3 regions of the Actinomyces faecalis genome follow, and region 3 is predicted to be linked to each of the others. Evidence: riboswitches for the same ligand, from Rfam matches in the RefSeq annotation. Region 3 holds a riboswitch; each other region holds the start of a gene.

Region 1 (2,258 bases), 920 kb from region 3:
CTGGGCTTGAGGGTGAGGTCCCAGTCCCACTCGCCGCCCCACTGGCGGTGGAGGCTGCGGACGTAGACATCTGTCTCCTCGGCCTCAGCTTCGGCGGGGTTGGCGACCTCCCGCTCCGGGTCCCGTCGTGAGAGGAGGTCAACGAAGGCAGAGCCGTAGGAGCGCATGAGGGCGGAGGAATTGAGGTCCAGCCACGGGGAATTCAGGGTGACCGCCTCAACACCGCCCGGGTGGTCCGCCGCCCAGATGACCGCCTGCAGGCCGCCGGTGGAGTGGGCATTGAGAACGACGACGTCGTGCCCGTGCTCCTGACGGATGATCCGCAGGGACTCGGCCACCTCCTCGTCGTGGACGCGCAGGTCCCGTACGTCATGCGGTGACCAGTAGCCCAGGCCAGCACGTCCGCAGGCGCGCAGATCCAGGGCGTAGAACTCATAGCCCGCCTCATCTAGAGCGTCGGCCAGCCAGGTCTGGAAGAAGTAGTCGCTCCGGCCGTGGATGTAGAGCACGGCACGTGAGTGCCGTGGCCTGGCACCCGCCGGCGTAGCGGCCTGGCGGCGATAGACCAGCATGGCGTGGTCGGCGCCGGGAGCAGCCGCGGACTCAGCCACGGTGATGCGGTGGGCGAGCCAGGGTTCGCCCAGGATGTCGGTCGTGACATTCGCGCTGGTGACACTCATACCCTGATCCTGACATCCCACAAGGGATGTCTGCAGCATGTGCATCGTCCACCGGGCCCGCCCCACCCCGGCAGTCCCGCGTGACGTTCGTCCCACTGGAGGGTGCGCACTTGAACAGCTCTGTCTGCGCTGCCTATCGTTGCCGTGGCCATCCAGAGCAACCGAGAGACCTGGCTCGACGACGTTGCAGCAACCCCCGCTCACGCGGTGAGGGTGCTTCCGCCAGGACCGATGGAGGAGAGTATGAGCGCAGTCTCGGCACATCCCACTGCCATCGGCGTCCCCGACGGCACTGACGCGGCGGACGCCCGCACGGCAGGGTCCAGCGAGCCCATGATCTCCTTGCGCGACGTCCACAAGGTCTACCGTCTGTCCGACGGCCGCGAGGTCCGCGCCCTGGACGGACTGAGCCTGGACATCCAGCCCGGCACGATCCACGGCATCGTCGGCACCTCGGGTGCCGGCAAGTCCACCCTGGTGCGGTGCCTGACCAGCCTGGAGCCTGTGACGAGTGGGACCGTGCGTGTGGCAGGCAAGGACATGTCCTCACTGTCACCACGCCAGCTGCGTGAGGCCCGCCGTTCCATCGGCATGGTCTTCCAGCACGCCAACCTCCTGGAGCAGCGCACCACCGCCCAGAACATCGCCTACCCGCTGGCCATGGCCGGGGTGCGCAAGGGCTCACGCCATGAGACCGTGGAGAGGATGCTGGACCTGGTGGGTCTGGCTGACCGCGGCGCCTCCTACCCCGCTCAGCTCTCCGGCGGTCAGAAGCAGCGCGTCGGCATCGCCCGCGCACTGGCCGATCAGCCCTCGGTGCTGCTGTGCGACGAGCCAACCAGTGCCCTGGACCCCGAGACCACGCGCGCGATCCTGGAGCTTATCCGTGACGTGCGCGACCGCCTTGGCGTCACCGTCGTCATCATCACCCACGAGATGAGCGTGGTCCGCGCGATCTGTGACTCCGTGAGCCTGCTGGAGGCGGGCCGCATCGTCGAGTCCGGCCCCATTGAGGAGGTCGTCTCGAATGTCACCTCACGCTTGTCCCACGAGCTTGTCCCGGTGCCGGTCATCCCCGACGGTGCGGTGCACGAGGGCGAGGCCGTCATCGACGTTGCCCTGACAGCCCACCCCGGCCAGCCCGCGGCCGCCCAGGTCCTGGCCCTGGTCGCCGAGCAGGGCGCGGACGTGGCCGGCGGTGTCTTCGAGACCCTTGGCCAGGCCCAGATCGGCCGCCTGGCACTGACTCTTCCCGCCGAGCGGGCTCAGGAGGCCCTTCGCGTCCTAGCAGACGCCGGCGTCGTCGCGGAGGTGCGCGCATGAGCATCCTGACCACTGCTGTGGCGAGCCCACTGGCCACCAGCCTGCTCGCCACGGCTGAGGACGGCACCTGGTTCGAGCGCAAGGTCATCCAGCGCAAGCTCGTCTCCGCCACCATGGAGACCCTGGGCATGACCTTTGTGTCTGGCGCGCTCACGATTGTCTTCGGCCTGCTGCTGGGCCTGGCGCTGGTGTCCACGGGCAAGCGCGGCCAGCACCGCAACCGGGCCGTCTACGAGGTCCTGTCCCAGATCGTCA
Region 2 (2,258 bases), 760 kb from region 3:
GGGGCCCGGACACAGTGAGCTGGCTGGGCTGAGTCGTGTGGGAGGCGGGATAGTCAGCGCAGCCGCCACGCAGTCTCAGCGCAGCCGCCGTGCGAACCAGTCCAGGCCCAGCTGCGCCACCTGAGCCTGCGCCTCCTGCGCGTCCTCGGCGTGGACCTGGACGAGCTGGCTGCCGTCGCGCAGCAGTGCGAAGCCCTCGGTCGCTCCGGCGGTGGAGTCCGGGAACTCCTCGGTCAGTGCGCCGTGCAGCATGAGCACCGGCCAGGGAAGGTCTGCCATGAGCTGGGTGGGCTCCTGCAGGGAGACATCAGCCAGGGTCTGCTTGGACAGGACGTTCCACTGGCGGGAGTTGGGGTTGTCGTCCACCAGACGGGTCAGTCCGTGCCGGTCGAGTTCATCGAGCTGCTCGGGGGAGAAGACGTTCTCCCACAGGATCGACTGGGGGCTGACCACGGCTCCGGAGAGCACGACGGCACGCACGGGCTCGGGCCGGGCCAGCAGCACCGCCGTCGCCCCGAAGCCGTTGGCGTGCACGCCTTGGCGCGCGTACCCCAGGTCCTCCAGCCAGCCGCACACCGCCTGGAGGTCATCGCTCTCCCCTGCCAGGGTGACGATGTCATCATCGGACTCGCCCAGGCCGGAGAAGTCGAACTGGAAGGTGGCGTAGCCGGCCTGACGGTACCGTGCCGCGAGCTGGTCCAAGCGGTAGCCGAAGCCGTGGCGGTCGGTGAGGAAGTCGTGGACCAGGACAATGACGGCCTCGTGGCGCGCTGGAGCGGTGCCGCCCTCGCGCACAAGCCTGGTGAGCGTCTCCGGGTCAAGGTCGGGGACGCCGTCGGGCAGCAGGATCGTCCCGGACAGGCAGATGCCCCGTGCCGTGTCGATGCGGACGTCAGTCATGTATTCAACCTAGGACAGTGCGCGCTCATGGGCGATGGACCTGGGTCTTAGGCCTGCGGGATTGCGCTGGCAGCGTGATGTTCCCGAGGCTGCGTGTCTTGGTACTGGTCTGGAGGGTGCGGGGTTCGCTCCCATCTCCCGCTGGCCGCTACCTCTGAGCCATAGTCGCTACCCGCTGGTGCGTATGGCAGGGGTGCGAGCAAGACGGAGGGGTAGCGACGGCGACGGAAAGTCAATCGAATGGTTAGTTTCTCGCGGTATGGAGCGATTTGCGTCCGGGCCCTGGCATGAGGGTAAGGTCTGCCTCAACATCCATCCAGAGCGGCTGAGAGACCTGGCTCAATGACGCCGCAGCAACCCTCGTGCGGGGTGCTTCCGCCAGGACCGATGGAGAACATCATGTCGCACTCCCTGGCACAGCCAGATGCCCGCAGGACCGCACCGAGCCTGTCCCTGGAGCTCTTTCCGCCTCGCCCGGGCCGCTACTCCTCGCAGACCTGGGGCGCGCTCGACCGGCTGCTGGTGGCCCGCCCCGACTTCGTCTCAGTGACCTACCGGCCTCGCTTCGTCACGACGGTGGGCGGCCCCACCGCGGCAGCGGGCTCCCCGACGCGCCTGCACGTGGTGCGCGAGCACAACCCCTCAGAGGACGTCGTCGCCCACGTCCTGGCCACCTCAGACGTCCCTCTCATGGCGCACCTGACGTGCATCGGCTACCGCAAGGCTAACGTCGTCGAGATCGTCCGCCTCTTCCTCGACATGGGCGTGCGGCGCTTCCTCGCCCTGCGCGGGGACCCACCACGTGGTGTGGCGGCTGAGGACGTCGTCGGCGAGCTGCGGCACGCCGACCAGCTCGTCCGCGTCATCCGTGAGGTAGAGGCCGAGTACTTCGACGACGGTACCCGCCACGTCCAGATCGCTGTGGCCGCCTACCCTGCCGCTGTCGACTACGCCCGGGAGATCGAGGTGCTCGCCGCCAAGCAGGCAGCAGGCGCGGACCTGGCCATCACCCAGGTCTTCTACGAGGCCGAGGACTACCTTGCCCTGACCCGTGCCGCCAGCTACTGCGGCGTGACCATGCCGATCCTGCCCGGAATCATCCCGCTGACCGACCTGCGACGCCTCACCCGCCTGGAGGACCTGACCGGCGTGAGCGTGCCGGGCTCACTGGCCCAGACCCTGCGGTCGCGCCAGGGCGCCGGAGTAGTCACTGCCGGCATCGACGCCACCCTCCAGCTCGCTGGCGACCTCATCGAGGGAGGCGCCCCAGGCCTGCACCTCTACACCTTCAACCGCACGCGCCCCGCCCTAGACGTCATCTCCCAGTTCCGTCTGGGCGGTGTCCTCGATGGCGCGCG
Region 3 (2,258 bases):
GAAGGCGGGACCAGTCACGCGTCCTGGGCCGACGTCGTCGCCGGCCAGGACCTCACAGGCGCTCTGAGGCCAGCCGCGCCCCCTCGGTCAGCGAGGCGAGCTTGGCCCAGGCGATGTGGGAGTGGATACGGCCACCCAGACCGCAGTCGGTCGAGGCCACGACCCGCTCGGCCCCCACCAGCTCGGCGAAGCGCGTGATGCGGTCTGCCACGAGCTCAGGGTGCTCCACGACGTTCGTCGCGTGGGAGACGACTCCCGGGATGAGGTACTTGCCCTCGGGGAGCTCAGTGTCCTTCCAGATCTTCCACTCGTGCTCGTGGCGGGCGTTAGCGGCCTCGAAGGTGAGCCCGTTGGCGTTGACCCTGAGGGCCAGGTCCACCACGTGGCGGAGCTCCAGGTCCGTGGAGTGCGGACCGTGCCACGACCCCCAGCACACGTGGTAGCGCACGAGGTCGGGGTCGATCCCCTCCAGGGCGTGGTTGAGGGCCTCGATCCGTACGGCGGAGAACCGGCGGTAGTCCTCGACAGCGGGCTCGACCTTGAACTGGTCCCAGGACTCGGCCAGGTCAGGAGCGTCGATCTGGACGGTGAGACCGGCGTCGGTAATGGCCTTGTACTCCTCGCGCAGCGCGTTGGCCCACGCCCACACGGCAGCCTCGTCGTCCTCGTAGTAGTAGTTGCCCACACGTGCCGCCGCAGCCGGGCTGATAGAGGCCACGAAGCCCTCGGACAACGGCTTCCCCGCCTTGCCCAGCGCCTCCTTGAGGGAGGTGATGTCACGGGCGACGACCTCCTGGCCCGTGTAGGACAGCTCGCCGGTCAGTGCAGGGAAGGACCACGGGCGACGGGTCGCCAGGTGGATACCTGAGGTCGGGTCGGAGTAGGCGTCGGCGAAGGCCACCCAGTCGCGGCGGTCGGTCATCGCGTCCAGCTCCAGCTTCCCGGCCGGGGTCGGCCTGCGCTCGGGAAGCTCGTCGAGCAGCTCCAGGCCGGAGAAGCGCGTAAAGGAGTAGGACCACCAGGCGCCGTAGTCGACCTTCTCGGTCATGGCGTGGCCGTACTCGCCGTCATTGACGATCGTGATGCCCAGCTCAGCCTGCCTGGCGACGACGGCGTCAGTCTCAGAGCGGACGACCGCGGCCAGGTCGGCGTCGGACAGGGCGCCGGTGGCGTGGTCGGCGTTGGCCTTGAGCAGGGTGTCGGTGCGGGGCAGGGAACCGACGTGGGTGGTGCGGATGGAAGTGGTCATGAGTGGTCCTGTCATTCCTGCGGCGAGGTGCCGCGGCGGTCATGGGGATAAGGACCGGAACCGGCCTGGCCGGCTGGGGGCTGAGACGTCCGGGCGCCTCAGCGGGGCATGACCACCCCTGCCACGCGCTCCGGCGTGAGCAGGGGAGCCTCCGTCCTGACGGCGCAGCAGGAGATGCTGCATCGGCTGGTGGTCATCAGGTGTCCTTCCATCGGTCCTGGCAGGAGCACCGGGTCCGGCTCGGCCGGTCGGTTGCTGCGGCGTCGACGAGCCAGGTCTCTCAGCCGCTCGGGATGGTTGTAGCCCACAGCATACACACGGGGCTCCGCGCTGCCCGCAACACCATCCGCCAGGCGAGACGTCCAGAGTCTGAGAGCTCCTGGCTGCAACGCGCTCCGTTCATGTCGGACCCGGTCGCTACGGTGAGTCCATGAGCACCTCACCACTGCGCGAGCGCGCCGAGACGATCCTCCAGATGCTGGTCGGCAGGCCGGGTGCCAGCCTGCGTGAGGACCAGTGGACGGCTGTCCACGCCCTGGTGGCGCAGCGCCGTCGTGCCCTCGTGGTCCAGCGCACCGGGTGGGGAAAGTCCGCCGTCTACTTCGTGGCCACCGCGCTCCTGCGTGAGGGCTGGGGCGGCTGGGAGCCAGGAACGCCGCCACCGCGTGCACGCGCGCAGGGCTGTCCGGCGCACCCAGGCGTTGGGGCCACCGTCATCATCTCCCCGCTCCTGGCGCTGATGCGTGACCAGGTCGCTGCCGCGCAGCGAGCCGGGATCCGGGCCGCCACGATCAACTCGGCCAACGCCACCAGCTGGAGGCAGGTCGAGGAGCAGGTCGCCTCAGGCGAGGTCGACGTCCTCCTCGTCTCCCCCGAGCGCCTCAGCAACCCGGTCTTCCGCGAGGAGGTCCTGCCCCACCTGGCGGGTGGCACGGGCCTGGTCGTCATCGACGAGGCGCACTGCATCTCGGACTGGGGACACGACTTCCGCCCCGACTACCGACGTATC

What was found. Region 3 has a riboswitch for S-adenosylmethionine ahead of HRL51_RS07305 (cobalamin-independent methionine synthase II family protein). Riboswitches for the same ligand answer to the same signal wherever they lie in the genome.
Region 1: another riboswitch for S-adenosylmethionine. It lies ahead of HRL51_RS11225 (methionine ABC transporter ATP-binding protein); the one in region 3 lies ahead of HRL51_RS07305 (cobalamin-independent methionine synthase II family protein).
Region 2: another riboswitch for S-adenosylmethionine. It lies ahead of HRL51_RS10565 (methylenetetrahydrofolate reductase); the one in region 3 lies ahead of HRL51_RS07305 (cobalamin-independent methionine synthase II family protein).

The regions. Positions count from the first base shown of each region.
Region 1 covers NZ_CP063418.1:2,612,864-2,615,121, forward strand. Annotated here, with positions in the region: gene HRL51_RS11220 (alpha/beta hydrolase) at 1-680, opposite strand, end outside; SAM riboswitch class I at 826-918, shown strand; gene HRL51_RS11225 (methionine ABC transporter ATP-binding protein) at 924-2,003, shown strand; gene HRL51_RS11230 (methionine ABC transporter permease) at 2,000-2,258, shown strand, end outside.
Region 2 covers NZ_CP063418.1:2,459,456-2,461,713, reverse strand. Annotated here, with positions in the region: gene HRL51_RS10570 (alpha/beta hydrolase family protein) at 76-900, opposite strand; SAM riboswitch class I at 1,210-1,294, shown strand; gene HRL51_RS10565 (methylenetetrahydrofolate reductase) at 1,288-2,258, shown strand, end outside.
Region 3 covers NZ_CP063418.1:1,695,729-1,697,986, forward strand. Annotated here, with positions in the region: gene HRL51_RS07305 (cobalamin-independent methionine synthase II family protein) at 53-1,249, opposite strand; SAM riboswitch class I at 1,455-1,549, opposite strand; gene HRL51_RS07310 (RecQ family ATP-dependent DNA helicase) at 1,680-2,258, shown strand, end outside.